2 regions of the Nocardiopsis sp. LDBS0036 genome follow, and region 2 is predicted to be linked to the other one. Evidence: riboswitches for the same ligand, from Rfam matches in the RefSeq annotation. Region 2 holds a riboswitch; the other holds the start of a gene.
The links. A riboswitch is a leader RNA that binds a small molecule or an ion and turns the genes downstream of it on or off. The one in region 2 is predicted to bind S-adenosylmethionine.

Region 1 (14,812 bases), 2.6 Mb from region 2:
ACCGCCGCCGAGTCGCTGGTGGAGGTGTCGGTGTCGATGCTCAGCGCGTTGAACGTGCGGTCCACCACCCGACGGAACACCTCGTCCAGCACCGGCTGCTCCAGCTCGGCGTCGGTGAAGAACCAGGCCAGCATGGTCGCCATGTTCGGCTCGATCATGCCGACTCCCTTGGCGATGCCCGTCAGCGTCGCCCCGCCCACCGTCGCCGAGGCGGTCTTGGGCCGGGTGTCGGTGGTCATCATCGCCGCGGCCGAGCGGTCCAGGTCCGCCGGGGGGAACTCCTCGGGCAGCGCGTCCAGGTAGGCGCGCACCTTCTCGATCGGGTACGGGCGGCCGATCACGCCGGTGGAGGCGACCAGCACCTCCTCGGGCGGCACCCCCGCGGCCCGCGCCACGCGCTCCTGGAGTTCGTGGGCGTGGCTGTCGCCGACCCTGCCCGTGGCCACGTTGGCGTTGCGGGCGATCACCGCGACCCCCCGCGCGCTGCCGTCGGCCGCCGAACGGCGGCTGAGCAGCACGCTGGGTCCGGCGAACCGCGACCGGGTGAACACGGCGGACACGCGGGCGGGGACCTCCGACACCACCGCGAAGAAGTCGTCGTTGGGGTCCTTGATCCCGATGTTTCCGGCCACGCCGCGGAAACCTGCGGGCACGGGGGTCTGGCTGCTCATCGTCCTCCTCGGGGCTTCTCCGGCGCCAGACTACTCCGCCGTGCGCCGCGACCCTCATTACGGCTGCGACCTGCGGGGGTTTCGTCCTGTGCACCTCCGGGACCCGTGTGACAACAACCTGATAACGGGGTATCGCCGGAAGACGAGACCACCCGGGGGGAGGCGTGTTGTGCGTGATGGTGACTGGCTCACGGAGACAGGGGCGCGGATTCGGGGCGTTCTGAAGGTGATGGTGGACGCCGGGTGGCTGCCCGGCGGGGCCGCCGTGATCGGCACCGGCGGCATGTGGGAGTTCGTCGCCGTCGGCCGCATCGACGGCGAGCACGACACCGCCCCGGACGTGGCCTACGACGTCGCTAGCCTGACGAAGGTCATGGCGACCTGGCCGCTGGTCGGCCAGGCGGTCGCCGAGGGGATCATGGACCTGGACGCCCCGATGTCGGAGTACCTGGACGTGGACCACCTGCCCGGTGCGGAGGTCACCACACGGCAGATCCTCACCCACACCGGCCGCCTCAACCCGGTGACCTGGCTGGAGAGATACGTGGGCACCGACCAGGACCTCGCGGAGGCCATCCTCGCCGACCCGTTGGAGGAGCCCGGTTACGCCTACGTCGACCGCGGGTTCATCCTGCTCGGCATGCTCCTGGAACGCCTCTACGGCACGGGCCTGGACCGGCTGTCCCGCGATCTGTGGGAGCGGATGGGCATGCGCTCCACCGCATTCGGACCCCTGCCGCGTTCGCCCGGTGTTGCGCCCACCGAGCGCCGCATCCCCGGAGCCGCTCCCACCTGGGGGGTGGTGCACGACGAGGCGGCCGCGCTGATGGGCGGCGTGGCGGGGCACGCCGGGGTGTTCAGCACCGCCATCGACCTCGGCGCGTTCACCCGGGAGATCCTGCGGATGCACGACGGGGGTCAGGGACCGGTGCCGTCCTCCTACGTGCGCGCGAGCTGGCAGCCGCACGTGGACGCGGGGGCGAGGCTGTGGCGCGGCCTGGGCTGGCTGGTCACCCCGGAGGGGGTGGTCTACCACAACGGTTTCACCGGGACGAGCCTGTTCATGCACCCGCAGAGCGGCCGGTACGTGGGCGTGCTCACCAACGCCGTGCACTACGGGCGCGACCGGACCGGGCTGGTGGACCTGCGGTCGGCCGCGCGGTCGGCGCTCACGCCGCAGGCGCACGAGTCCTCGTCCTGAGACGGGCGGCGACGGCGCACGCGGGCGCTGGGAGCGCACCCACGCGGCGGACCGGGGCCGGGGCAGGGGGCGGCTGCGTCGGCAGGGAGACCCCACACGCCGCACCGCCCACGTTTTCGGTCAACGCGTGCGCGCGTCACGTCCCGGCGGGGTCCTGCCCGAAGGCGTCACGTCCCGGGGACGTCACGCCCCCGAGGCGTCGCGGATCGCCCCGGCGAGCGAGCCCAGGAGGTCGGCCAGCCCCGCGGGGCCCGGGACGACCAGGTCGGCGGCCTCGGCCACGGCGGTGACCTCGTCCGAGGACGAGCACACGTTCAGGCCCTGGACGCCCTGGGACCGCAGGCCCACCACGGCGTCGAACGCGGGCAGGTCGCCGAGGTCGTCACCGGCGTAGAGCACCGCGCGCGGGCCCGTCTCGGCGACGAGCGCGGTGAGCGCCGCGCCCTTGTCCACACCCTGTGGACGGAGCTCGACCACCATCCGGCCCGGTTCCACCTGGAGGTCCGACCGCCGCGCCAGTTCGCTCAAGGGGGGCGTGAGCAGGGCGAGCGCGCCGTCCGGGTCGGCGGTGCGCCGGGTGTGCACCGCCAGCGAGCGCCCCTTGTCCTCGATCCAGGTGCCCTCCGGGGCGCCCAGGTCGTCGAGCAGGCCGGGCAGCTCCTCGCGCACCACCGCCACGCCGGGCGGTGCGGGCGCCGCGGCCACACGCCCGTCCTCCCAGCGTTCGGCGCCGTAGTGGCCCAGCACGGTGATGCCGGGCACCCGGTCCAGGCCGCCCAGCCGCACCGCCGTCTCGGCGGGGCGGCCGGTGACCACGGCGACCGAGCCCAGGAGCCCGGCCAGGTCGGCGAGCACGTCCACGATCCCCGGGTAGGGGGCGGACGTACGCGGGTCGGCGACGATGGGCGCGAGCGTGCCGTCGAAGTCGAAGGCGGCCAGCGCCCGCTCGGGTGCGGCGAGGAAGGCGTCGAGCGCGGTGCGTCCGGCGTCCGTGCTGGGTTGGGGCAGGGACATGGAGGGCCTTTCCGGTGGGGCCGCTGATGCGGGCCGGGCGGGACCGCCAGACTACCGACGCGTCCCCGCGCCGACGTGACTCCACCGCGTGTGTGACGGTTGTTTCAGCGGATGTCCGTGCTGTGTCGGGCGCGCGGTCGGCCTCGTGGGACGGCGCTGCCGCTCTCCGCCGTGGGGGTGGCCCGGGCGGAGGGCGCCGACGGGACCGCGGGTGTCGTCACCGGGGCGCGGGGTGGGTAGGAACGACCCAAAGAAGAGGGATAGCGGGAAACGTCAGAGCTGGATGCCCAGCTGGCGTGCGTTGCGTTGACGGCGGCGGTCGGCGCGCAGCCGACGCAGCCGCTTGACGGTCATCGGGTCGAAGGCGAGGGCCTCCGGCCGTTCCACCAGCCCGTTCAGCAGCTGGTAGTAGCGGGTCGCGGAGAACCCGAACTCGTCGCGGATCGCCTGTTCCTTGGAGCCCTCGAACTTCCACCACTGGCGTTCGAAGGCGAGGATGCGCTGCTCGCGCTCGGCGAGGGCCGACTGACCGTCTTCGGTCGGACCGATATTCGGCATGGGACACCCCCTGGACGGGAAATTGGTTTGTCCGGATCGGCCCGACTCATGCTAGCGACTCGACATGCCGGATGAGGAGCCGAAACCGCAGGACTGGCACCAGGGATACAGTTACGTTCTCTACCCCTCAGGCCACTTGTACACGCCTGAATCCTGTGCACGTGACAGAATTGCCGGGGTCCGGCCAGGGCCGCGTGGAACGTCGACCGCATCGTTCGAGGGAGCCTGACGTGCTCGGGGGCAACAGCCGCAACAGGATACACACACGCCGCGCCCGTGGCGGGGCCAGCGCGGTCTTCGCGGCCGCCACCGCCGCCGTCCTCGGTCTGACCTCGGCCCCGGCCGCGGCGGACCTGATCCCCGACTACCGGCCCGAGCAGTGGGGACTCCAGGCCGTGGGGGCGCCGCAGCTGTGGGAGGAGAACCAGGGTCAGGGCGCCACGGTCGCGCTTCCGGGCGTCTCCGTCGACGAGGGGCACCCGGACCTGGTCGACAACGTCCAGCTGGACACGCGGTTCGGTGAGAACGACGGCGACATCGAGCAGGGCAACGCCGCGGCCGGACTGGTCGCGGCCCACGGGTACGGCAGGGACGCCGACGGCGGCGTCCTGGGCGTGGCGCCCGAGGCCACCGTGCTCGTGCTGCCCACGGGGGACCAGCTCGCCGAGGCCGTGCGGTTCGCCTCCCAGGAGGGCGCCCAGGTCATCCTGCTGCCCGAGCCCGCCGGGCCCGGCCTCGCCGAGGCCACCCAGGAGGCCTCCTCCAACGGCGCGCTGGTCGTCGGCCCGGCGGGGGAGGACGAGGACCCCAACGTGCTCACCGTCGCGGGGACCGACCAGGACGGAGCCCTCATCCAGGGCGCGCCCGGGGCCGGGATGATCGCGCTGACCGCCCCCGGGGCCGACCTGGTCACGGCGGGACCGGAACCGGGCCAGGCCGAGGTGACCGGGGCTCCCTACGCCGCCGCGATGGTCGCCGGGGCCGCCGCCCTGATGCGCGCGGAGCACCCGCAGCTGCGGCCCGACCAGATCCGCGACGCCCTGGTGGACGGCTCCCAGCCCGGCCCCGACGGCCTGCCCGCGCTGCACCTGCCCAGCGCGGAGCAGCAGGCGTCCGGCGTCGCCCAGGACATCCCGCTCATCGACGAGGACCTGGCCGGGCGGGACGACCAGTCGGGGCTGGTGCCCGCGTGGGCGTGGTTCGTCACCGTCGGCGCCGTGGTGGTCCTGGGAGTGCTCATCCTGGTCGTGTGGGTGCGCCGCTCCACCGCCGACCCCTACGGCGTGAAGGCCGAGCGCCGCGAGCAGGACGAGGAGATCGCCGCCGAGCGCGCCGCCGAGGCCGCGCCCGCCAACCGCCGCCGCAAGGGCGGACGCCGCCGCAAGACGCGCGGTAACTGAGCCGCGACTGAGCGACCGGAGCCGTCCGTGCCCGCCCCTCGGGGGAGGGCGCGGACGGCTCCTGTTCGGGGCCCTCGGCTCCCACGCGCGCCGCCGCGGTGACCTGCCTCGGCTCCCCGCTCCCGGCGGGACGCCCCGGTTCCGGACGCCCTGCCACACCCCCGGTTCCGGTTCCGGACGCGCCGTAACCGGCGGGTGCACGGCACCACCGGTGTGGTGCCGCTCACACCGCCTGTGCGGACGGCGGGGCCGTTAAGCACTGGCGTCCGGCTCCGCCCGGCGGATAGCGTCCTCACCGCCGGGCGCCCCGCCCCGGGCGCGCCCACGACAGGGCGGAGAGCATATGACGCGCATGGCCGACGGCAGCGCTGGCGACGCCGACTACGGTGTCATCGCCCGCACCTACACCGACCACCGCCGCCCCGACCCGCGGATCGCGGCCGCCGTGCACCGCGCGCTCGGTGACGCGCGCACGGTCCTCAACATCGGTGCGGGCGCGGGCTCCTACGAGCCCCTCGACCGCGAGGTCACCCCGGTGGAACCCTCCGCCAGCATGCGGGCCAAACGCCCGGACACCCTGCCCGCGGCGCTCGACGCGGTCGCCGAGAGCCTCCCCTTCCCCGACGGGGCCTTCGACGCCGCCATGACCACGTTCAGTGTCCACCAGTGGCGCGACCTGGAGGCCGGGCTGGCCGAGGCCCGGCGGGTCACCGCGGGCCCCGTGGCCGTGCTCACCTGCGACCCGGACCTGGTGCGCGACTTCTGGCTCCACGAGTACGCGCCCGAGGTCCTGGACACCGAGGCCCGCCGCTACCCGGCGATCGCCGACCTGGCCGCGGGGCTGGGCGGCGCCACCAGCGTCGTGCCCGTCCCCGTGCCCCTGGACTGCTCCGACGGGTTCAACGAGGCCTACTACGGGCGGCCGGAGGGCCTGCTGGAGGTGGGCGCGCGCCTGTCCTGCTCGTCGTGGAGCTTCGTGGACGAGGCGGTGCACGAGCGGTTCACCGCCCACCTGTCCCGGGACCTGGCCGACGGGACCTGGGACCGCCGGTTCGGACACCTGAGGGGAGTGCCCGAGCTGGAGGGTTCGCTGGTGCTGGTGGTGTCGGTCCCCGACTAGGAACCGGGGCCGTACGGCCCCCGCCCGCCGACCGGGGCCCGGCGGGCGCGCCGTGCGCCTCCCCGGCCGGAACCGGACACCGGACACGGTGCGTGGTCGCCGCACGTCACGGACCCCCGACGGTCTGTCACGCCACGTCCGCGCGTGCATATGTAAGCAACGCCGGACGGGCTTGACGCGGACACCCGAGGGGACAAGGCTTTGGAGAATGTCACCCCTCGAAGCGTCTCCTCTGCCCTCTCGGGGCGAGCCGCGGGCCGGGATCGCGCCCGAGTTCCGCAACCTCGTCAACGGGCGCGTCCGCCTCTCCGAGTACGACCCCAAGTGGCCCTACCTGTTCCGGCGCGAGGACGGGAGGGTCCGCGCCGCCCTCGGCGACCGCGTGCTGCTCTTCGAGCACGTCGGCTCCACCGCCGTGCCCGGCCTCGCCGCCAAACCCTGCGTGGACCTGCTGCTCCTCGTCGCCGACTCCTCGGACGAGGCCGCCTACCTGCCCGACCTCGAAGCCGCCGGGTACCCCCTGGTGATCAGGGAGCCCGACTGGTACGAGCACCGGGTGTTCAAGGGCTCCGAGGTCAACCTCAACCTGCACGTGTTCAGCCGGGGGTGCGAGGAGGCCGAGCGCATGCGCCGCTTCCGCGACCACCTCATCGCCGACGCCGACGCGCGCGAACGCTACACGGCGGTCAAGCGCGAGCTGGTCGGGCGGACCTGGGACCGCATCCAGGACTACGCCGACGCCAAGACCGACATCATCCGCCGGCTCCTCGCCGAGGCGGACGCCGGGAGGGGCGCCACCGGCTGACCGGTTCCCGGCCGACCGGGCCGCGGCCAGGGGCGTGTACCGTCTCCCGACGGCGGACGCGCCCCCGCCTCCGGGCCCCAGCGGCCCCGGACCCGCCGATCCGCGCCCGCGGGCCCCGGGACCGCGCGGACGCGCCCCCGGCGGGCGGGAACAGCGGGCGCGACCGCGGGCGGAAACCGCGCGGACGCGCCCCGACGCCTCCGGGCTCAGCCCAGCGAGCGCAGCTGGTCCTGGAACCACCGGCGCGGCGGCAGCGCCACCGCGGCCTCGGCCAGCCGCTCCCTGCGCCCGCGCCGCTCCTCAGCGGGCATCGACAGCGCCTCGTGCAGCGCCTCCGCCGTCTCCACGGTGTCGTAGGGGTTGACCAGCAGCGCGTGCCCGCCCAGCTCATCGGCCGCCCCCGCCTCGTGCGACAGCACCAGTACCGAGTCCCGCTCCGACAGGACCGGGCCCTCCTTGGCCACCAGGTTCATGCCGTCCCGGATCGGGTTGACCAGCAGCACGTCGGCCAGCTGGAACGAGGCCAGCGAACGCGGGTAGTCGTCGTTGACCTCCAGGATCAGGGGCGTCCACTCGGGGGTCGCGAACTCCTCGTTGATCTCCTTGGCGGTCCGCAGCACCGCGTCGGTGTACTCGCGGTACTCCGGCACGTCGCCCCGGCTCGGGTAGGCGAACGCCAAGTGGGTCACCCGACCCCGCCACTCGGGGCGGGCGGTCAGCAGCTCGCGGTAGGCCTCCAGGCCCCGCACGATGTTCTTGGACAGCTCCGTGCGGTCCACCCGCACGATCAGCCTCGTGTCGCCGACCGCCTCCTCCAGGGTGCTCCGGCGCGAGGCCACGGCCGGGTCGGCGGCGCTCTGGCGCAGCCCCTCCCCGTCCGCGCCCAGGGCGTGCACGCCCACCCCGACCACCCGGCCGCCGTGCTCCACGGTGCGCCGCTCGAAGTCGACCTTCGCGCGCAGGATCTCCTCGCAGCAGCGCAGGAACGCGTCCGCCCAGCGCGGGCTGAGGAAGCCCAGCCGGTCCGCGCCCAGCATGCCCTCCAGCAGCTCGCGCGCGACCTGACCGGGCAGCATCCGGAAGTACTCCGGGGGAGCCCACGGGGTGTGTGAGAAGTGCGCGATGCGCAGGTCGGGGCGGCGCGCGCGCAGGATCCGCGGCACCAGCGCCAGGTGGTAGTCCTGCACGGCGACGCGGGCGCCCTCGGCGGCACCGGCCACCAGGGCCTCGGCGAACGCGTTGTTGTAGGCGGTGTAGTCCTCCCACGTCCGCCGGAAGCGCGAACCGAAGGACGGCTTGTTGGGGGTGTCGTACAGCATGTGCTGCACGAACCACAGGGTCGAGTTGGCCACCCCGGTGTAGGCGCCGTCGAAGGTCTGCCGGGGGATGTCCAGCATGTGGACCCGCATGCCGTCCAGGTCGTAAGCCTGGTCCAGCCGGGCCTGCGGCGCCTCCGCCGCGGCCCGCCGGTCGGCGTCGGACAGGGCGGCGCACACCCAGATGCTGTCGATCTCGGTGGCGACCGAGATCATCCCCGACACCAGTCCGCCCCCGCCGCGCCGATGCTCCAGCGAGCCGTCGTCGGCGGTCGAGAAGGACACGGGCCCTCTGTTGGAGGCGATGAGGATCTGTGCCTTGTCCACGTGGTCGTCCTCTCGGAGAAAAAGCGATCGGGGTGGGGCGGTGGTGAAAGGGGGTCGCATCCTATGTCTCGCCTGTCGACAGCCGCCCCAAACCCCGCGCGGGTCAGCGGGGGTGCGCGTCACACGTCCAGCGCGCCGGGGGTGCGCCCTCCCGGCCCGGACCAGCGCCGTCTCACCATGTGAGCCGTTTCGTGTTACCCGGGTCACCAGGCGTGGAAAACCGGCCGGCACCTCCGTTACAGTTGCGGTGCGGATCCGACAGGACCAGCGCAAAACTTCATATTGCTCATCCAGAGGGGTGGAGGGACCGGCCCTGCGAAGCCCCGGCAACCATTCCAGCATGTGACACCCGCGAACCCGCGGGACGGCTGGGACAGGTGCCAACTCCGGCCTGGGGACAAGGTGTCCGCCAGGAAAGATGAGGGGAGACGCCTCGCCATGGCGATTGCCGCCACCGAACCCACCGCCGCCCGCTCCTTCGGCCCCGGCACCGCGCTCTCCTGTCGCGAGTGCGGCGAGCGCTACGAACTCACCCCCCGGTTCGCCTGCGAGTTCTGCTTCGGCCCCCTTGAGGTCGCCTACGACTTCGGGACCGTCACCCGCGCCGACATCGAGAGCGGCCCCAAGAGCATCTGGCGCTACCGCTCCCTCCTGCCCGTCCCGGCCAACGTCGCCGAGCTGCCCAACATGGCCCCCGGCCTGACCCCGCTGGTGCGGGCCGACCGCCTCGCGGCCGAACTGGGCCTGGACTCCCTCCACGTCAAGGACGACTCCGGCAACCCCACGCACTCCTTCAAGGACCGCGTGGTCGCCATCGCCGTCGAGGCCGCCCGCACCTTCGGGTTCACCACCCTGTCCTGCTCCTCCACCGGCAACCTGGCCGGAGCCGTCGGCGCCGCCGCCGCGCGCGCCGGGTTCGAGTCCTGCGTGTTCATCCCCGCCGGGCTGGAGGAGGCCAAGGTGGTCATGGCCTCCGTCTACGGCGGCAAGGTCGTGGCCATCGACGGCAACTACGACGACGTCAACCGCTTCTGCTCCGAGCTCATCGGCGACCCGGTGGGCGAGGGCTGGGGCTTCGTCAACGTCAACCTGCGCCCCTACTACGGCGAGGGCTCCAAGACGCTGGCCTACGAGATCGCCGAGCAGCTCGGTTGGCGCCTGCCCGAGCAGATCGTCGTCCCGATCGCGTCCGGCTCCCAGCTCACCAAGATCGACAAGGGCTTCCAGGAACTGGTCAAGCTCGGCCTGGTCGAGGACCGCCCGTACCGGATCTTCGGCGCCCAGGCCACGGGCTGCTCCCCGGTCGCGCAGGCCTGGGACAAGGGCATCGACGTCATCCAGCCGGTCAAGCCCGACACCATCGCCAAGTCGCTGGCCATCGGCAACCCGGCCGACGGGCCCTACGTGCTGGACATCGCCAAGCGCACGGGCGGATCGGTGGAGCACGTGGGCGACGACGAGATCGTCGACTCCATCAAGCTCCTCGCCCGCACCGAGGGCATCTTCGCCGAGACCGCGGGCGGCGTCACCACCGGCGTGCTGCGCAAGCTCGTCCGCGAGGGCAGGCTCGACCCGAAGGCCGAGACGGTCGTGCTCAACACCGGTGACGGGCTCAAGACCCTGAACGCCGTCGACGCCGGGGTGAGCGCCACGATCAAGCCGTCGCTGAGCGCCTTCACCGACGCCGGTCTGGCCTAGACAGTGTCCTCCGGGGCCTCCGCTTCGCTTCGGCCCGCCCGTCGCCCGCCGTCGCCCGCAGGGGCGCCACGCGACGAGGCGGGCTACCGCCCCCCACGGACGCGAAGCCCGGCACTTTCGTTGTTCGGGCGCCCGAGCGACCCCTCCGGCGCTGAGGCCCCGTAAGAGCAGGCTCAGGCCGCCCCGACCACCCGTCATCTCCCACGAGTAAGGAAGTCCGCCATGAGCGCCAGCGTCCGCGTGCCCACCATCCTGCGCACCTACACCAACGACGCCTCCGAGGTCTCCGCCGAGGGCGCCACCCTGGCCGAGGTCCTCGACGACCTGGAGGCCAACTACCCCGGCATCCGCGCCCGCATCCTGGACGACAGCGGCAAGGTGCGCCGCTTCGTCAACGTCTACATCGGCGACGAGGACGTGCGCTTCGATAAGGGCCTGCAGACCGAGGTCGCCGACGGCGCCCAGGTCTCCATCATCCCGGCGGTCGCCGGGGGCTGCTGAGCCCCGGCGTGAGGGGCGGCCGCGGCGCGACAGGGCGCCGGGGCCGCCCCTTCGCCGTCCGCGGGGCCCCGCGCGCTCCGCGAAACCCGGTGCGCCCGGGTCCGCCGCTCCCTAGCCTGGGCGCATGGGCATCGAGATCCGGCTGTTCCGGGAGTCCGACAGGGAAGCGGTCATCGCTCTGGCACTGCGCGCGTGGGAACCGGTGCACGCGTCGCTGCGCCGGGTCCTGGGGGAGGAGGTCTACCCGGTCCTGGTCCCGGACTGGCGGCGCAGCCAGTACGACGAGGTGGCCGGGAGCGTCGACGCCGGGGACCAGCGCGTGTGGGTCGCCGAGGCCGACGGCGCGGTCGCGGGCTTCGCCACCGCCAGGATGCTCCCCGACGACGACATGGGGGAGATCCACCTGCTCGCCGTCGACCCCGACCACCAGGGGCGGGGCGTGGGGACGGCGCTGACCGGGGCCGCCACCGACTGGATCCGGGAGCAGGGGGCGGCGGTGGCCATGGTCGAGACGGGCGGCGACGACGGTCACGCCCCGGCCCGCGCCACCTACGAGCGCGCCGGTTACACCGCGCTGCCGATCGTGCGGTACTTCCGCAAGCTGTAGCGGCGCGGGGGACCGCCCGGGGCGCGGCCCTGGCTCGCCGAACCGCCTCGTCGCTGCTCGTAGGCTGGAGGGGATTCCGGTCGAACGAGGGTGGAGATGTCGGCGACACGGCTGTTGGTCCTGGGTGTGGTGCGCATGGAGGGGCAGGCCCACGGGTACCGGGTGGGCCGTCAGCTCCTGGACTGGGGCACCGAGCACTGGGCCAACATCAAGTGGGGCTCCATCTACCACGCCCTGCGCAAGCTCTCCCAGGAGGGCAGGCTGCGCGAGTTCGTGGCCGAGGGGGACGAGGTGGTCGACCGCGTCTCCTACGCGATCACCGAGGACGGCGAGGCCGAGCTGCACCGCCTCGTCCGCCGCGGGCTGACGCGCAGGGAGGACCCCGCGATGCTCTTCGCGGCGGTCACCCTCATGACCGCCCTGCCGCGCGCGGAGGTCGTCGCGCTGCTGGAACAGCGCCTGGAGCTGCTGGAGAGGACCGAGGGCGAGCTGCGCCCCTCCGAGGACTGGGGCAAGCCCGCGCACGTGCGCGAACTCTTCGGCCTGTGGCGGGGCACGCTCGGGGCCGAGGCCCGCTGGACGCGTGAACTCGTCGCCTCCCTGAGGGCCGGGGAGTACACCATGGCCGACGACGGCCCCGATGCCTTCGGGCTGCCCCCGGTGCCGGGGGCGGCCGCCCGCGACCGCTGACCCGGCGGCCCTCCCGCCTCCATCGGCCCCGCCGCCTCCGCTTCCCCCGTCCGCGCGGGCCCCGCCGACCAGGTCGGATCCCCGGGGCGCGGACCGAGCGCTTATTAAACTTTGAATATTCCGTCCGGTGGTGCACACTCTCTCTCGTACTCAAGTTTTAATAAGGAGAGGGATGATCCACACACGTGGGCTGACCCGGGACTTCCGGGTCGGCAAGGAGGTCGTCCAGGCCGTCCGCGGCGTCGACATCGACGTCGCGGAGGGCGAACTGGTCGCCCTGCTCGGACCGAACGGCGCGGGGAAGTCGACCACGCTGCGCATGCTCACCACCCTGCTCGAACCCACCTCGGGCACCGCCGTGGTCGCGGGGCACGACGTCCGCACCGCGCCCGCCGAGGTGCGCCGCAGGATCGGCTTCGTCGGCCAGGGACACGGCGCCGGAGAGGACCAGCGGGCCCGGGAGGAGCTGTACACGCAGGGGCTGCTGTACGGGCTCGACCGGCGCACCGCGCGCCGCCGCGCCGACGGTCTCCTCGACCAGCTGGAGCTGGGCGGCGCCGCCGACCGCGAGGTCACCAAGCTCTCCGGCGGACAGCGCAGGCGCCTCGACATCGCCATGGGGCTCATCCACGAGCCGGGGCTGCTGTTCCTGGACGAGCCCTCCACCGGACTCGACCCGCACAGCCGGGCCAACCTGTGGGAGCACATCACCCGGCTGCGCGACCGGACGGGCACCACGGTCGTGCTCACCACCCACTACCTCGACGAGGCCGACGACATGGCCGAGAGGGTCCTGGTCATCGACCACGGCAGGGTCATCGCCGACGGCACCGCCGACGAGCTCAAGGGCAAGGTCTCCGGTGACCTGGTCACCCTCACCGTGCCGGACGCAGAGCAGGCGCGCACCGCCGCCGGGATCGCCGAACGTGCGCCCTCCGCCGGAACCGCGGAGGTGCTCGCGGACGCGGGGCGCGACGCCGAGGTGCGCCTGCGCGTGGAACGCGGGGACACCGTGCTGCCCGAGCTGCTGCGCGGACTGGACGCGGCCGGGGTCCCGCTGCTCTCCGTCCGGGTGCAGCGGCCCACCCTGGACGACGTGTTCCTGACCCTGACCGGACGCAGCCTGAGGGAGGAGGGGGCATGAGCTTCCACGAGATGACCGGGACCCCGGCGGGGGCGCCCGCGGCGCGGGGGCCGGGCCTGGTGCGCGACACCGTGACCGTCTTCGCCCGCCAGATGCGGCCGTTCCTGCACCGGCCGCCGATGCTGTTCTTCGGCATGCTGCAACCGGTGCTGTACCTGGTGCTGTTCGCGCCCCTGCTGACGGGGCTGGCCGGCGCCGAGGGGCAGGACCCGTGGCAGTGGTTCGTCCCCGGCCTGCTGGTGATGCTCGGCCTGTTCACGGCCGGGTTCGCCGGGTTCGGGCTGCTGCCGGAGATGTCCTCCGGAGCGCACGAGCGGCTGCTGGCCACCCCGGTGAGCCGGGTGTCGCTGCTGCTGGGGCGGGTCCTGCGCGACGTGGTGATGATGCTGGCGCAGATGGTGCTCATCCTCGTGCTGGTGGTGCCGCTCGGGTTCGAGGCGTCGCTGGCGGGAGCCGTCGTGGGGCTGCTCCTGCTCGCCGTCCTGGGTGCCGGGCTGGCCACGCTGTCCTACCTGGCGGCCCTGGCGGTCAAGCAGACCTACGTGTTCGCGCCCATCGTGCAGACGCTGATCATGCCGCTGATGCTGCTGTCCGGCGTGCTGCTGCCGATGGAGCTGGCGCCGCCGTGGCTGTACGCGCTCTCGCGGGCCAACCCGGTGGCCTACGTGGTGGACGCCGAGCGCGCCCTGTTCGCCGGGCAGTGGGACGCCTCGGTCGCCCTCGGCTGGGCCGTGGCGGTGGTGCTGGCGGTCGCCGCGCTGGCCGGGGGGTCGCGGGCGATGCGCCGCCTCAGCTCCTGACCGGGGCGCCGCTGTCGGGGTCGGGCCGGGGTCCGTCCGGAGCCGGGGGCGAAGCCCGGCCGGGGGCGGTGGAGCAGGGTCGGAGCGGGAGCGGAGCCGCGCGCCGGGAGAGGTGGGAACCGGTGCGCGGCTCCGTCCGCTCAGCGCGGAAAACCCGCATGTCATACGGTGTTTATGCAGGTAGATGCGGAAATGCCGGGATGGGAAATCGTGACCACATCGTTTGCACTCGCCGGGGTCGAGTGCTAAAAAGGGAACTGGTTAGCACTCGCCTTCACTGAGTGCTAACCGGATCGAGGCTGCGAGATCGCGGCTCCCGGCAGCAGGGTTGCCGGGAGGTTCCGCGGTCGTCCGTCGCGGGCGCATGCCTCGTCCCATCGCGTATCAGCCCGGTCACGGGAGGACAAGAACTCAATGGCAGCCAAACTGATCGCGTTCGACGAGGAGGCCCGTCGCGGCCTTGAGCGCGGCATGAACCAGCTCGCTGACGCCGTCAAGGTCACGCTCGGCCCCAAGGGCCGCAACGTCGTCCTGGAGAAGAAGTGGGGCGCCCCCACGATCACCAACGACGGTGTCTCCATCGCCAAGGAGATCGAGCTCGAGGACCCGTGGGAGAAGATCGGGGCCGAGCTGGTCAAGGAGGTCGCCAAGAAGACCGACGACGTCGCGGGTGACGGCACCACCACCGCCACCGTGCTCGCCCAGGCGCTCGTTCGCGAGGGCCTGCGCAACGTCGCCGCCGGCGCCAACCCGATCAGCCTCAAGCGCGGCATCGAGTCCGCCGTCGCGCGCATCAACGAGGAGCTCGGCAACCTCTCCAAGGACATCGAGACCAAGGAGCAGATCGCCTCCACCGCCTCGATCTCCGCCGGCGACCCCCAGATCGGCGAGACCATCGCCGAGGCCATGGACAAGGTCGGCAAGGAAGGCGTCATCACGGTCGAGGAGGGCCAGACCTTC
Region 2 (14,812 bases):
CGCCCGGTGCGCGGGGCGGTGTCGCACGGTTCTGGTAGACAGAGGAGGATGACAGCGCAGCCCGGTCAGCCCGACGGGGTCCTCTTCGAGCTTCCGGAACAGGAGCCGGAACAGGAGAAGGCCACGGCTCGGGCGGCAAGCAGGTCCCGCCGCCCGGCCCCACGCAGGCCCGCCGAGCGGCTGCCCGTCGCGCGCGTGGTGGTGGACACCCCGCTGCCCCACCTGGACCGGTACTTCGACTACCGGGTGCCCGCCGACATGGACGAGGCGGCGGTGCCCGGTTGCCGGGTGAAGGTGCGGTTCAACAACCGCCAGCTGGGCGGTTTCCTGGCCGAGCGGGTGGAGACCTCGGAGTTCTCGGGGCGGCTGGCCTACCTGGAGGCGGTGGTCTCCCCCGAGCCCGTGCTCACCCCCGAGATCCTGGGGCTGGCCCGTGCGGTCGCCGACCGCTACGCGGGCACGCTGAGCGACGTGCTGCGGCTGGCGGTGCCGCCCCGCCACGCCCGCGTGGAGAAGGAGGCGGCCAAGGCAGCGGAGGCCGCTGAGGCAACGGGGGCCGACGCGTCTCCGGATGCGGCCGGGGTCAGCGCGGCTCCGAAGGCAGCGGAGTCCGGAGCGGCACCCGAGACGGCCGTGACCAGCGCGGATCCGGAAATGTTGGAACCCGGTGCGGGTTCCGGGACAGCCGTGATCGGCGCGCCCCCGGAGACAGCGGGTTCCGGCGCGAATTCCGAGACGGCAGCGACCGCGACGACCCTGGGGACAACGGAGTCCGGAGTGAATCCGGAGATGTCGGGGACCGAAGCGTCTTCGGAGGCCACGGGGGTCAGCGCAAATCCGAAGACACCGGGGGCGGCCCCCTCCTGGGAAATCGCGGCGACCGGAGCGGACCCGAACGGCGCCCCCTCCGTGACCGCCTCGGGCGAGGCGCCCGGGACGGCCCCGGGCGGGACCCCCGAGGCGGTCCCGCCCGGCGCCCGGACGGGCCCTGAAGCCCCGTCGAACACCGCCGACACCCCACGGGCGCCCGCAACCGTGACAGGCCCGCCCCCCGCTACGGCAGCGACACAGGACGCCACCGGGGCCGCCACCGATCCCGGCCCCTGGGCCGACTACCCCGAGGGCCCCTCGTTCCTGCGCGCGCTGCGCGCGGGCCAGCCCGCCCGCGCGGTGTGGAACGCCCTGCCCGGGACCGGGTGGGCGGACGCGGTGGCGGTCGCCGCAGTGCAGACCCTGGCCGCCGGGCGCGGCACCGTGGTCGTGGTGCCCGACGGCCGCGACGTGCGGGCCGTCGACCACGCCCTGGAACAGCGCCTAGGCGAGGGCCGGTACGTGGCGCTCACCGCCGACCTCGGACCGGCCGAACGCTACCGGCGCTGGCTCTCGGTGCTGCGCGGCGCGGTCCGGGTCGTGGTCGGCACGCGCGCGGCGGTGTTCGCGCCGGTGCGCGACCTGGGGCTGGTGGTGCTGTGGGACGACGGCGACGACGTGCACGCCGACCCGCACGCCCCCTATCCCCACGCGCGTACGGTGCTGTCGATGCGCGCGCACCGCGCCGGGGCCGGTGCCCTGATCGGCGGGCACACGCGCACCACCGACGCCCAGCTGCTGGTGGAGTCGGGGTGGGCGCACCCGCTGACCGCCGACCGGGCGACCCTGCGCCGCCGCGCGCCCGTGGTCCGCGCGGCCGGGGACGACCGGGAACTGGCCCGCGACGAGGCGGCGCGGTCGGCGCGGATGCCGAGCGTGGCCCTGCGCGCGGCCCGCGAGGCCGCACGGACCGGTCCGGTGCTCTTCCAGGTCCCGCGCCGGGGCTACCTGAACACGCTGGCCTGCGCCGGGTGCCGCGAGCCCGCGCGCTGCGACTCCTGCCGGGGCCCGCTGGCCGTGCGCGGTTCGCACGCCATGCCCTCGTGCGGCTGGTGCGGCCGGGTCGCCGGGCAGTGGGCGTGCCCGGAGTGCGGGGTCACCCGCATGCGCGCCGTGGTGGTGGGCGCCCGCCGCACCGCCGAGGAGCTGGGCCGCGCGTTCCCCTCGCTGACCGTGCGCACCTCGGGCCGCGAGGAGGTGCTGTCGCGGGTGGCGGACGCGCCGTCGCTGGTGGTGGCCACGCCGGGGGCCGAACCGGTGGCCGACAACGGGTACGCGGCGGCGGTCCTGCTGGACGGCTGGGCGCTGCTGAACCGGATGGACCTGCGCGCCTCGGAGGAGGCGCTGCGGCGCTGGCTGAACGCGGGGGCCCTGGTGCGGCCGGGCGGCACGGTGGTGGTGTCGGCCGACGCCTCGCTGCCGGTGGTGCAGTCGTTCGTGCGCTGGGACCCGGCGGGCTTCGCCGAGCGCGAGCTGGCCGAGCGCCGGGAGCTGGGGTTCCCCCCCGCGGTGGCGATGGCCTCGGTCACCGGCGCTCCCGAGCACGTGCGCGAGCTGCTCGACCAGATCGAACTGCCCGAGGGCGCCGAACTCCTGGGGCCGGTGCCGGTGGGCGCGGACCGGGCGGTCGGCCCGGACGGCGCCCACCCCACGGAGCGCGCGCTGCTGCGGGTGCCCCGGGCCGGGGTGGGCGCGCTGTCCCGGTCGCTCAAGGTGGCGGCCTCGGCGCGCAGCGCGCGCCGCGACGAGCACCTGGCGCAGGTGCGGATGGACCCGCTGCACGTGGTCTAGGCGGTGTCGGGGCCGTCCGGGGGAGCACCGGGGCCCGCCCGTCCGAAAGTGTCACCGGTGTGGCACACGGGGTCTGGTCCGCGGTGGCCTTGGACTCGTAGCGGGTTCGGGCGCCCCGGGGTCAGGCGGTCGTCGCGGCAGGGAACGCGTCGAGGGCCCCGTCCGGGGCGGCCCGGCCGGGGTCCGACGGGAGCGGCCGTCGGGCTCAGCGGCCGTACTCCGCGCGGTACAGGTCGCGCAGCGCGGCCACCTCCGCCGCGTGGTGGATGACCTCCCGGTTGACGTGGAGCACGAGGGCGACCATCGGGAAGTCCTCCCACTGGGGCGCCTCGGCGCCGCCCACCGGCGCGGCCAGGCCGCTCTCGTCCAACTCCTGGACGTGCGCGGTCCAGGCCGTGTAGGCGTGGCGCAGCCGCTGCCGGGCCTCGGCTGCGGTCGCGGGCCAGTCGGCGTTCTCCCGCGTGGCGGTGCGGTCGCCGAAGTGCCAGTTGACGCGGGTCTCCAGGACCTCGACGACGATGTGCCCGAGCCGCCAGGCGATGGTGGTCACCGGCGGCGGTTCGGGTTCGGGGACGGCCGTGTCGGGCCGGTGGCGTCCGTCCGGCCCCTCGCGCACGGTCCAGGCCCCGGGCACCGGGGCCCAGTGGAACTCCTCGTCGGTGAGCCCCTCCAGGCGGGGCCACAGGGAGAAGTCCCAGTAGAACCGCAGCTGCGCCAGGACCTCTCCGGTCCAGTTCACCGCCACCCGCGAACGCCCCCTCGGCGTCTTGGCGCGCGGCCCAGCCCCGCCAGGACGCCGGTGCCCGCGTCGGACACGTCCTCGTCCGGATAGGGCCACCACCGCAGGTCGGCCACGCCCGGCTCGATGGGCTGGAAGGGGTCGAAGGCGCGCTCCACCGCGGCGCGGGGCGCCGGGGAGGTGAGGGCGAGGTAGCCGCCCCCGCGCATGAGGGCGTGCAGGGCGTCGATCCGGGCGGGCGGGTCGTCCGCGGTGAAGGGGCGGGTCATCAGGACGGCGACGGGCTCGTCGAAGTCGACGAGCCCGGAGGTGCCGAGGCGGCGCAGGAGCGTGTCCGTGCCGGATCCGTCGCCGGAGAGCACGCGGGCGCCGGGGGTGGAGAGCATGCCCGCCGCGCCGTGCGGGGCGACGTGGACGACGGAGGCGTCGGGGGCGGTGGCGTGCACGCGCTCGGCGGTTCCGGGCACCGGGCACCCCCAGTCGACGAACTGGCGCACGCCCGCGTCGGCGGACAGGTAGTCGACCACGCGCCCCAGGAAGGCCTGGTGCAGGCGGGTGTGCTCGGCGTGCCGGGGGTCGGAACGCCCGCCCGCGCGGGAGCCGAGGTCGACCACACCGGACCGCTGGCCGGGGACGGGCACGGACCCGCGCCCTCGGAACACGGCCGTGAGCCGACCCGTCTTGGGCCCTCGGACGTTGGTCACGTTCACGCTCCCCCAGCCGGTTCGCTCGCGGGAGGCAGACGCTCGGCGGGGCGGGCCGGTCGGGCCCGGACAGCGTCGCGCCATGCCGTCAGGGCCCGATGGTACCTCCTGTGAAAGTGATCCTCAGCACACACTTGGGTGTTATGCGCCCTATTTCGCCCTTTGGGAACTCCTGGGGCGCAAGTGTTTCTGGTAAACGAACTCGGCCCCGCGAACGGGGAGGGGGCGTCACGCCCCGCTCCCCCGCGGTTCCAGCAGGTCACCGCCGTGTGTTCCCGGGAAAGCCCCACGGCACGGCCGGAACGTCCGGGAAAGCGCTTTTTCTGCCGCGCTTCCCGGGAAACGGCCTCGGGAGGCGAGGGGGTTCCACGCCCCCGGGCTCCGGCCCCGGGGCGTCGCCCCCGACGGGGGCGACCGCCCTTCCGTCACGAGGACCTCTCCCGGGCGGAGGCCGCCCCCACCGGGAGGCCGTTCCCGGCCGGAGACGGCCCCCATCCGAAGGCCGCTCCCGGCCGGAGGCGGTCCCCGCCAGAACGCCGCTCCGCGCGGAGGGCCGCTCCCGGGGGAAGCCCGTCAGGCCCCGGCCCCGGCGCGCCACCGGTCCGCGGTCAGCCTCCTCGCGGGCAGCTCCGCGCACAGCCAAGACACCACCGCGACCACCAGCACGGTCGCGGGCAGCAGCCAGAACGGGCCGCCGGGCCACGGACGCCCCAGGAGCCCCATCCCCGCGAAGGCGAGCGGGACCGCCGAGGCCAGGACACCGGCGACGACCGCGCCGACCGCGATCAGGGCGGCCTCCCTGCGCAGCAGCGACCGGACCTGCGCGGGGGTCATGCCCACGGCGTGCAGCGAGTCCGTCTCCGCGCGGCGGCGCAGGGTCTGGGCGGACAGGCGGTTGGCCACCGAGAGCAGCACGTACCCCGCCAGGCAGAGCAGCACCACGAGGTTGAGCACCGTGTTCGCCGCGAGCCCGCTCCCGGCCGCGTCCGGCGCGGTGTCGGCGACCTCCACCCCCGGATGCGCCGAGGCCAGGCCGTCGAGGACCCCGCGCACCTCGGACTCCCGCCCGGGTTCGGCGAGCACCCGCAACTCGGCGGGCAGGTCCCCGGTCAGGTGTCCCCGGGCCAGGTCCCGCGAGACCAGGACCGGGCCGAAACCGAGTTCGCGCTCGTACAGCGCGACCACCTCGGCGCTGGCCTCGGTCCCGTCCCCCATGCGGAACGCCACCCTCTGCCCCGGCTCCGCTCCGAGGGAGCGCGCGGTCTGCGCGCCCAGCGCGACGGTGTCGCCGGTCAGCGCGCCCAGGTCGCCCTCGGTGACACCCACGTCGACGACCTCCGGGGCTCCCGGCCCCAGGACCAGCGCGGGCGTCTCCTGGTGCAGCACCCCCTCATCGAACGGCAGCTCGGTGGTCCACACGAGGGCGGTCGGCGTGGCGGTGACGGCCGCGGCGACGGACGGGTCCTCCCGAACGGTCTCGGCCAGCCCCAGCGGAAGCCCGCCGAGCGCGGGCGCCGTCAGCGTGCTCGCGGCCAGCTCGCCGTCCTGTCGCTGCTCCGTCTGCGCGGCCAGCAGCGTGGTGTTGACGTACCCCTGGCTGAGCGCGAAGGCCACCAGCATCGCCAGCGCGCTGACCGCGCCCGCCACCCGGTGGGAGTGGCCGTGCAGATTGCGCACCGCCAGCCAGGTCAGGGCGGACGAACGCGCGGGCAGGCGGCGGCCGAGCGCCCCGCTCACCGCCCGCAGCAGGGCGGGGCCGACCAGGGCCAGCCCGATCACCGCGAGCAGGCTGGCCGAGGCCGGGCCGACCGCAGCCGTCTCGTCGCCCAGCACCAGCGCCGGGACCGACGCCCCCACCGAGGCCAGGAGCAGCGCCGCCCCCGTCCAGGTCCGCGCCCGGCCGGGAACCCGCGGTTCGGCGACGGACTCGGCGAGCGCGTCGGTGGGCGGCGCGGCCGCGGTCCGGCCGACCGCGGCCAGCGAGGCCAGCCACACGGCGAGCACCATCAACACCGCCGTGGCCAGGGCGGGCAGCGGTCCGAACACCGGCGGCAGGCCCGGGGGCACGAGGCCCAGGGAGGCGAACCAGTCCAGCGCGACCCCGGCCAGCGGATAGCCGCCGGCCACGCCGAAGGGCAGGGCCGCCAGGGTGACGAGGAGGTTGGGGGCGGCGACCAGGCGGCGGATCTGCCGGGGTGTGGCGCCCACGGCCCGCAGCAGCGCCAGGTCGCGGCGCTGGGCGGCCACGGAGACCGACAGCGCCCCGGCGACGGTCAGGCCGATGGTCATCACCAGGACACCGCTGAGCGAACCGGCCACCGCGACCAGGACACCGCGTGCGGCTCCGGCGGCCGGGGACTCGGCGTCGCCGATCCGGTCCCCGGTCCGCACGAGCGCGTCCTCGCCCGCCAGGGCCTCCCGCACCGCCCCGGTGAACCGCTCCTGCGACACGCCGGGCGCGGCGCGCAGGGCCACCAGGTCCACGGTGCCCTCGCGCGGGCCCTCGGTGCGTCCGGCCAGGTCGGCGGCGGTTTCGTCGTCGAACAGGACCACGGTGGCGCCGGTGTCCAGCACCCCGGAGAGCCGGTGGTCGCCGGTGCGCCCCGCCGCGGTGACCCGCACCCGGTCGCCGACCCCGGCGTCGGCGGCGGCCGCCGTGGCGGCGTCCAGGACCACATCCCCCGGCCCCCGCGGCGCCTCCCCCTCCAAGGGGGCGTCCTCCAGCAGCGCGGCGGAGGACCACCCGTGGCCGGTGGTGCGGGGGTCGGCTCCCGTGGCGGGCCCGTCCCCGGTGTGCACGGCGGCCGGGAACCCCACGTCGCCGACGGCGGTGCCGACCTCGGGCAGGGCGGCCAGCCGGGCGGTGAGCTCCTCGGGCAGTCCGGCCCGCTCGGGCAGGGGCAGGTCCAGGTCCTCGGCCTGCTCGACCGTCTGGGGGGCGGCGACCACGGCGTCCGCGCCCCGGAGGCGTTCGGCGGGGACCGACGAGCGCAGCCCGGTGTCGGCCAGCACGCCGCCGACGGTGACGAACGCCGATCCGCCCAGGACCGCGACGGCGACAGCGGCCAGCACCCCGGCACGGCCGCGCGCCAGCTTCAGCGCTAGGGGGCCGCGTCCGCCCACGGGGCCCTGACCGCAGGCGGGGCCGGAACCAGAGGCCGGACCGGAAGCCGGATTCGGTGCGGGGGTCGCCGTCATCGGTCCGCCTCCGCCCCGGCCGTCTCCAGCGAGGCCAGGCGTCCGGCCAGGTCGGCCGCGGAGGGGGCGTGCAGGACGTCGGCGAGGCGGCCGTCGGCCATGACCGCGGTGGCGTGCGCCCGGGCGGCGGCCTTGGGGTCGTGGGTCACCATGACGACGGTCTGGCCGAGTTCGTCCACGACCTCCCGCAGCAGCCCCAGGACGCTGTCGGCGGTCGCGCCGTCGAGCGCTCCGGTGGGTTCGTCGGCGAAGACGATGTCGGGGCGGGAGGCCAGGGCCCGCACGATCGCGATCCGCTGCTGCTGGCCGCCGGAGAGCTCCGTGGGCCGGTGGCGCAGCCGCTGCCCCACCCCCACCCGGCCGACGAGCGCGCGCAGCCAGCCCTGGTCGGGGGTCCGTCCGGCCAGGCGCAGCGGCAGGGTGATGTTCTCCTCCGCGGTGAGCGTGGGCACCAGGTTGTAGGACTGGAACACGAAGCCGACCCGCTCGCGGCGGAACTCGGTGCGGCGGGGCTCGCGCAGGGAGCTGATGTCGGTGCCGCCCACCACCACCGAGCCCGAGGTGGGGCGGTCCATGCCGGACGCGCAGTTGAGCAGGGTGCTCTTGCCCGACCCGGACGGCCCCATGACGGCGAGGAACGAGCCGCGGGGAACCCGCAGCGACACCCCGGCCAGGGCCGAGACGGCGCCCTCCCCGTCGGCGTAGACGCGGTGGACGTCGGTGAGCCGGACGGCCTCGCCGTCGGCGTCCGGACCGGCGGAACCCGGTGCGGTGGAGGCCGGGGCGGAGGCCGCCCCGTTCGCGCCGCTCACCGGTCGCCCCTGCGGACCAGGACGATCAGCGCGACGAGCGAGACCAGCGCCGCGAGTCCGAAGGCCGACCCGATCAACTCGTGGCCGAGCAGGGACAGCGTGCCGTTGGCCGTGGCGGTCCCGGCGAGGACGACGCCGAGCAGGACCAGCAGGGCTCTGCGGGCGGGTGTGCGCCGGGGGTCGCGCGCGGGCACCCGCGGAACGGAGGGGGACGGGGCTCCGTCGGTCGGAGCGTCGATGCGGTAGGGGTCGTCGGACACGGCTGCTCCCGGGGTTCGGTGGGTGGCTGGACACGGCCGGTGTACCGCCCGCCGTGTCGTCTCCGACGCTACGAAGACGCGGCCCGCCGAAACATCCCGCCCACCAGTCGACCCCTGTTACAGCCAGCTGTAGTGGCGCCCGGCCCAACCCTTCCGAGCAGCCGCCGCACCCGGGCCCGGAACCTCCGTCAGAGCACCCGCGCGGGGTCGGGCACCGGGGCGAGGCGGCCGTCGCAGTCGGCGTACTCCCAGCGCGGTCCGCGGGCCACGAGTTCGGCGACCGCGCCGACGAGGCGGTCCACGTGCTCCCGCGTGGTGCCCACTCCCAGGCTCGCCCGCACCGCCTGGCCGTGCCCCCGGGGCAGCAGGTGCCTGGTGAGGGGGTGGGCGCAGAACAGGCCGTCGCGCACCCCGATCCCGTACTCGGCGGACAGGGCCGCGGCCAGCAGGTCGGCGGGCAGGCCGTCCACGGTGAACGACACGATGCCCACCCGCGGGTGGTCACCGCCCCACAGGGTCAGCTCGGTGACGCCGTCGACCGCCGTCAGCCCCGCGCGCAGCCGCTCCAGCAGCGCCGACTCGCGCACGTGCAGGAGTTCCTGGGTGGCGGGGGCGAGGGTGTCGCAGGCGGCGGCCAGCGCCACGGCTCCCAGCACGTTGGGGCTGCCCGCCTCGTGCCGCGCGGGCAGGTCGTTCCACACCACGTCGTGTTCGCCGACCAGCCGCGTGGCTCCGCCGCCGGACAGGTAGGGCGCGGCCTCGCGCAGCCAGTCGGCGCGGCCGGCCAGCACCCCGGAGCCGAAGGGGGCGTAGAGCTTGTGGGCGGACAGGGCGACGTAGTCGGCGCCGGTCTCCTCCAGGCTGAAGGGCAGGTGCGGCACGTACTGGGCGGCGTCCACGACCACGCGCGCGCCCTCGGCGTGGGCGGCCCGCACCAGTTCCTCCACCGGCCAGATCTCGCCGGTGACGTTGGAGGCGGCGGTCACGCACAGCAGGCGCGGGCCCTCGGGGGCCCCGCGCAGCGCGGCGCGCGCGGCCTCCACCGCGTCCTCGGGGGACGCGGGCAGCGGCAGGCGCACCACCCGTCCGGCGCGGGCGGCGGGGTGCTCCCAGGGCAGCAGGCTGGCGTGGTGCTCGGACTCGAACACGACCACCGTGCAGCCCTCGGGCACCGAGCGGGCCAGCAGGTTGAGGGCGTCGGTGGTGCCGCGCACGAACACCACGGCGTCGGCGGGCTGTGCGCGCACGCCCACGAAGCGGGCGACGCTGCGGCGGGCGCGCTCGTAGGCGTCGGTGCTGACCTGGGAGTGGTGGCCCGCGCCGCGGTGCACGCTGGCGTAGTAGGGCAGCGCCGCGGACAGGGCCTCGGCCACCGGGGTCAGACACGGGGCACTGGCCGCGTAGTCGAAGTTGGCGTACTCGACCCGTTCGCCGGTGACCAGGGGGACGCCCTCGTCGGAGGTGACGACGGTGCACCCGGCGGCGTCGGCCGGGGACTCGGCGGAACGGGCGGTGTGGACGGAAACGGCAGTGGTCATGGAAGCACCTCTCCTGTGGGTCGTGGGACCCGCGGAGATGTCACTCCGGTAACGCCTCAGGGGTCCGCGCTTGTCCGACACGGTCGTGTCGGGACCTGGTCCTCACCCGGGGCACCCCACCGCGGTAGGAGGGTTGCCGACCAGCTAGCCGGGGCTTGACGCTGGTACTCGTGACCTGCGAGGCACACTAACACAGCCTTCCGGCTCGCGGCAGGGGGACCGGATGTGGCCCGGACCACCGATCCGCTTGACAGCGGCGCGCGCGGTGGGGACATACTTGTGCCTGCCTGCCCTCACGCCGCGGGTGTCCGGTTTCCCCCGGCCGCCCTCCAGGCGCGAGACTCCAGAGCGTCGGAGTTTTCGCGTGCCCGTGAGCGAGAGGTGTGCACCTTGTACGGCGACGACCGTATCCAGCAGGTTCTGCGCAATCCCAGGGTCGTCCTGGTGTCCGGCTACGCCCGCCTGCCCGACTCGGTGGCGAGCCACTCCCAGTACCAGCGGCTCGGCGTCGTGCTGGCCGTGGACACCGCCGACGGGCGCGTCGTCGCAGCGGACACCACCCTGCTCACCGAGCTGGCCAGGGACTTCTTCCGCGCCCTGGTCGAGGGGGAGTCGGTGACCGAGGACGTCGCCGAACTGGTGCGGCGGGTGCAGACCCGGTACGCGGGCCAGTCCGGCGCCGCGCTGACCACCGCCCTCCGCCGCTGTCTGGAGACCTACGTCCAGCTCCGGGAGGGCGACCAGTTGCCCGCGGACCCCGGGGTCGGGCAGGAGGCGCGGCCGTGACCGGCGACCTGCGCGCGGACGGGACCCCCGCCGGGCCCCGGACCGGAACCGGGAGCGCGACCGGGGCCGCGCCGCTGCCGCTGGCGGGCGTGCGCGTCGCCGACCTGTCCCGCGTGCTGGCCGGCCCCTACGCCACCATGCTGCTCGCCGACATGGGCGCCGAGGTGGTCAAGGTGGAGCAGCCCGGACGCGGCGACGACACCCGTTCCTGGGGCCCGCCCTGGACCGGGGAGGCAGGACCGGAGGGGCACGGCGAGGCCGCCTACTTCCTGTCGGTGAACCGCAACAAGCGCAGTCTGGCCGTGGACCTGAAGGACCCCGAGGGCCTGGCCGCGGTCCGGGAGCTGTGCGCGGCCTCCGACGTGGTCGTCCAGAACTTCCGGCCCGGGGTGATCGACCGGCTCGGGCTCGGCTACGAGGCCGTCAGCGCCCGCAACCCGGCCGTCGTGTACTGCTCGGTGAGCGGGTTCGGACCCGAGCACGAGCCCGCGACGCGCCCCGGCTTCGACATCGTGGTGCAGGCCGAGAGCGGGCTCATGGCCGCCACGGGGCCCGCGGAGGGACCGGCGAGCAAGGTGGGCGTGGCCCTGACCGACGTGCTCACCGGGCTCAACGCAGCCGTGGGCGTCCTGGGCGCGCTCATGCGGGCCCGCGTCACCGGGCGCGGCGAGAACATCAGCGTGTCGCTGATCAACTCCACCCTCTCCGGCCTGGTCAACCTCACCCAGCAGGCGCTGGTGACGGGGGCCGAACCCGCCCGGGTCGGCAACGCGCACACCACGATCGTGCCCTACCAGACCTTCGCGACGGCGGACGCCGAGATCGTCGTCGCCGCCGGGAACGACGCCCTGTACCAGCGGCTGTGCGCGGCCCTGGACCGCCCCGACCTGGGCGCCGACCCGCGCTACGCCACCAACCCCGGCCGGGTGGCGCACCGGGAGGAGCTGGTCGGCGAGCTGACGGCGACCCTGCGCTCGCGGCCCGCCGACCACTGGATGGAGCTGCTGGTGGGAGCCGGGGTACCGGTGGGACGGGTGCGCGGAGTGCTCGACGCGCTGCGCACCGCCGACGCCAGCGGCGACGACGTCCTGCGCACCGTCAAGCACCCCACCGCCGGGCTGATCGAACAGGTCCGCGCGGGGTTCCGGCTGGAGGGCACCCCGCCGCCGCTCGGCGCGCCGCCGCTGCTGGGGCAGCACTCCCGGCAGATCCTGGCCGAACTCGGCGTGGACGGGGCCGACGTGGACGCGATGGTCGCGCGCGGCGCCGTCCAGCAGCCCGACCTGTCCTGAGGTCCCAGCGGACCGCACCGGGTCCGCACGGCCGCGCCCCGGGGCCGTTCGGGGCTCCGCACCCGGTCCGCGGACCACCGCCCGTCCCTCCTCCGGGTCCCGCACCCGGATCCGAGGACGCCGTCCACCTCCCGCACGGCCGCACCGGCCGTCAGCACCACGAAGGGACACCCCACCATGAGCGACTCCCGCAAGCCCGCCGCCCCGGACCCGCACGACTTCCTGGCCGTGGACGCCGACCTGTCCGACACCGAGCGCGACGTCCGCGACGCCGTGCGCGGCTTCGCCTCGCGCGAGCTGGCGCCGAACGTGGCCGAGTGGTTCGAGGCGGGCACCCTGCCCGACCCGCGCGGGCTGGCCAGGGCCTTCGGCTCCCTCGGGGTGCTGGGCATGCACCTGGAGGGGTACGGCTGCGGCGGCTCCAGCGCGGTCGCCTACGGTCTGGCCTGCCGCGAACTGGAGGCCGTGGACTCGGGCCTGCGCAGCTTCGTGTCGGTGCAGGGCTCGCTGGCGATGGCGGCCGTCCACAAGTTCGGCTCCGAGGAGCAGAAGCAGGAGTGGCTGCCGCGCATGGCCGCCGGTGAGGCGATCGGCTGCTTCGGGCTGACCGAGCCCGACTCCGGTTCCGACCCGGGCTCTATGCGCACCCGCGCCCGCAGGGACGGGTCGGACTGGGTGCTCGACGGCACCAAGATGTGGATCACCAACGGATCGGTCGCCGACGTGGCCGTGGTGTGGGCCGCCACCGACGAGGGCGTGCGCGGGTTCGTGGTGCCCGCCGACACGCCCGGGTTCTCGGCCAACGTCATCCACCGCAAGCTGTCGCTGCGCGCGTCCATCACCTCCGAACTGGTGCTGGAGGGCGTGCGCCTGCCCGCCGACGCGGTGCTGCCGGGATCGCGCGGCCTGGGCTCGCCGCTGTCGTGCCTGAACGAGGCCCGCTACGGCATCGTGTGGGGCGCGGCCGGTGCCGCGCGCGCCTGCTACGAGGCGGCCCTGGAGTACGCGCTGAGCCGCGAGCAGTTCGGCCGGCCGATCGCCGGGTTCCAGCTGACCCAGCGCAAGCTCGCCGACATGGTGGTGGACGTCAACCAGGCGGCCATGACCGCGCTGCGGATCGGGCGTCTGAAGGACGAGGGCCGGTGCCACCACAACCACGTGAGCTTCGGCAAGCTCTCGTGCGTGGCCGCCGCCCAGCGGGTGGCCGCGGCGGCGCGCTCGGTGCACGGCGCCAACGGCATCACCCTGGAGTACCCGGTGATGCGGCACATGCTGAACCTGGAGACGGTCGCCACCTACGAGGGCACCGAGGAGATCCACGCGCTCAGCATCGGCCAGTCGGTGACGGGGATCTCGGCCTTCCGCTGAATCCCGCCCCCGGGCCCGCTCTTCGGTCCGGGTCAGGGCCGGTCGGCGGTGGTCCGCCGCGGGTCGCGCGCCTCCCCCGGTGCCGCCGGGCGCGCGCAGCCGCCAGAATGGGGAGCAGCCGAGCGAGGGAGTTGCCGAGATGGGGAACGAGCCGACGAAGCGGTTCGAGATGACGGGGCTGCGGCGGACCGCCAACGCCGTCGTCAGCGGCTTCGTCAAGTACGGGGTGTGCCTGCCCGAGTTGCACCTGCTCACCACGCGTGGGCGCAAGTCGGGCTTCCTGCGCACCATCCCGCTCAGTGTGCTGGACAGCGACCGCGGACGGTTCCTGGTCTCCCCCTACGGGGAGGTGGACTGGGTCCGCAACCTGCGTCAGGACGGCTTCGCGACGCTGCGCCAGGGCGGCTGGATCGAGCTGATCAGCGTGCGCGAACTGGGGGCCGAGGAGGCCGCCCCGCTGCTCAAGGAGTACCTGGACCACCCGCGCGCCGCCATGGTGGGCCTGTACTTCGAGACGCCGCCGGACGCCCCCGAGGAGGCGTTCGCGGCCGAGGCCGAACGCCACCCGGTGTTCGAGATCGTGCGCTCGACCACGATCCGCATCTGACCGGCGCGCACGGGCTCCGGGCTCCCCGCGCGGGCGTCCGGGGCCCGGCCGTGTCCGGCCCGGCCGCGCGGCCCCGGACACGGGACCGGGACGGGACCGCGGCGTCCTGCGTGCCCGCGGCCTCTCCCCCTCCGTCCGGCCGGGTCAGTTGCGGACGCGGAAGACGTCGTAGACGCCGTCCACGCCCCGCACCGCGCGCAGCACGCTGCCCAGGTGGGCGGGGTCGGCCATCTCGAAGGTGAAGCGGCTCTGCGCCACGCGGTCGCGGCTGGTCTGGACGGTCGCGGACAGGATGTTGACGTGCTGGTCGCTCAGCACCCGCGTGATGTCCGACAGCAGCCGGGACCGGTCCAGGGCCTCCACGTGCAGCGCCACCAGGAACATCGAGTCCTCGGTGGGCGACCACTCCACCTTGACCATGCGGTCGGTGTCCAGCGTCGCGGTGTTCACGCAGTCCCGGCGGTGCACCGACACCCCGTTGCCCCGGGTCACGAAGCCGACGATCTCGTCGCCCGGCACGGGGGTACAGCACTTGGACAGGCGCGCCCACACGTCGGCGTCGCCCTCCACGACCACGCCCGGGTTGCCGTGCTGGCGCTGGCGGGTGGCCGCCTTGGTGGGCAGCGCCGACTCGGCGATGTCCTCGGTGTGGCTCTCCAGGCCGCCCATGGAGTCGACGAGCTTGCCGACCACGTGCTGGGCGCTGACCTGGCGCTCCCCCACGGCCGCGTACAGCGAGTCCACGTCCGGGTAGCGCAGGTCGCTGGCCAGGCCGATGATCGCCTCACCGCTGAACAGGCGCTTGACCGGAAGCTCCTGCTTGCGCATGACCTTGGCGATCTCGTCC

Region 1: linked by a shared signal. The riboswitch ahead of thrC (threonine synthase) and the one ahead of UIS43_RS26005 (aminotransferase class V-fold PLP-dependent enzyme) in region 2 are both predicted to bind S-adenosylmethionine.

Annotation. Positions count from the first base shown of each region.
Region 1 is NZ_CP141103.1:3,497,432-3,512,243, reverse strand. It holds gene argJ (bifunctional glutamate N-acetyltransferase/amino-acid acetyltransferase ArgJ) at 1-671, opposite strand, end outside; gene UIS43_RS14735 (serine hydrolase) at 841-1,872, shown strand; gene otsB (trehalose-phosphatase) at 2,056-2,886, opposite strand; gene UIS43_RS14725 (DUF3263 domain-containing protein) at 3,160-3,444, opposite strand; gene UIS43_RS14720 (S8 family serine peptidase) at 3,675-4,844, shown strand; gene UIS43_RS14715 (class I SAM-dependent methyltransferase) at 5,188-5,964, shown strand; gene UIS43_RS14710 (GrpB family protein) at 6,173-6,769, shown strand; gene UIS43_RS14705 (trehalose-6-phosphate synthase) at 6,976-8,412, opposite strand; SAM riboswitch class I at 8,696-8,837, shown strand; gene thrC (threonine synthase) at 8,851-10,110, shown strand; gene UIS43_RS14695 (ubiquitin-like small modifier protein 1) at 10,333-10,611, shown strand; gene UIS43_RS14690 (GNAT family N-acetyltransferase) at 10,736-11,218, shown strand; gene UIS43_RS14685 (PadR family transcriptional regulator) at 11,315-11,908, shown strand; gene UIS43_RS14680 (daunorubicin resistance protein DrrA family ABC transporter ATP-binding protein) at 12,081-13,052, shown strand; gene UIS43_RS14675 (ABC transporter permease) at 13,049-13,852, shown strand; gene groL (chaperonin GroEL) at 14,267-14,812, shown strand, end outside.
Region 2 is NZ_CP141103.1:6,110,106-6,124,917, reverse strand. It holds gene UIS43_RS26035 (primosomal protein N') at 49-2,661, shown strand; gene UIS43_RS26030 (DinB family protein) at 2,867-3,406, opposite strand; gene UIS43_RS26025 (SAM-dependent methyltransferase) at 3,397-4,104, opposite strand; gene UIS43_RS26020 (FtsX-like permease family protein) at 4,678-7,176, opposite strand; gene UIS43_RS26015 (ABC transporter ATP-binding protein) at 7,299-8,114, opposite strand; gene UIS43_RS26010 (hypothetical protein) at 8,111-8,374, opposite strand; gene UIS43_RS26005 (aminotransferase class V-fold PLP-dependent enzyme) at 8,563-9,912, opposite strand; SAM riboswitch class IV at 9,974-10,088, opposite strand; gene UIS43_RS26000 (DUF3870 domain-containing protein) at 10,303-10,698, shown strand; gene UIS43_RS25995 (CaiB/BaiF CoA transferase family protein) at 10,695-11,990, shown strand; gene UIS43_RS25990 (acyl-CoA dehydrogenase family protein) at 12,168-13,358, shown strand; gene UIS43_RS25985 (nitroreductase/quinone reductase family protein) at 13,498-13,965, shown strand; gene UIS43_RS25980 (bifunctional (p)ppGpp synthetase/guanosine-3',5'-bis(diphosphate) 3'-pyrophosphohydrolase) at 14,110-14,812, opposite strand, start outside.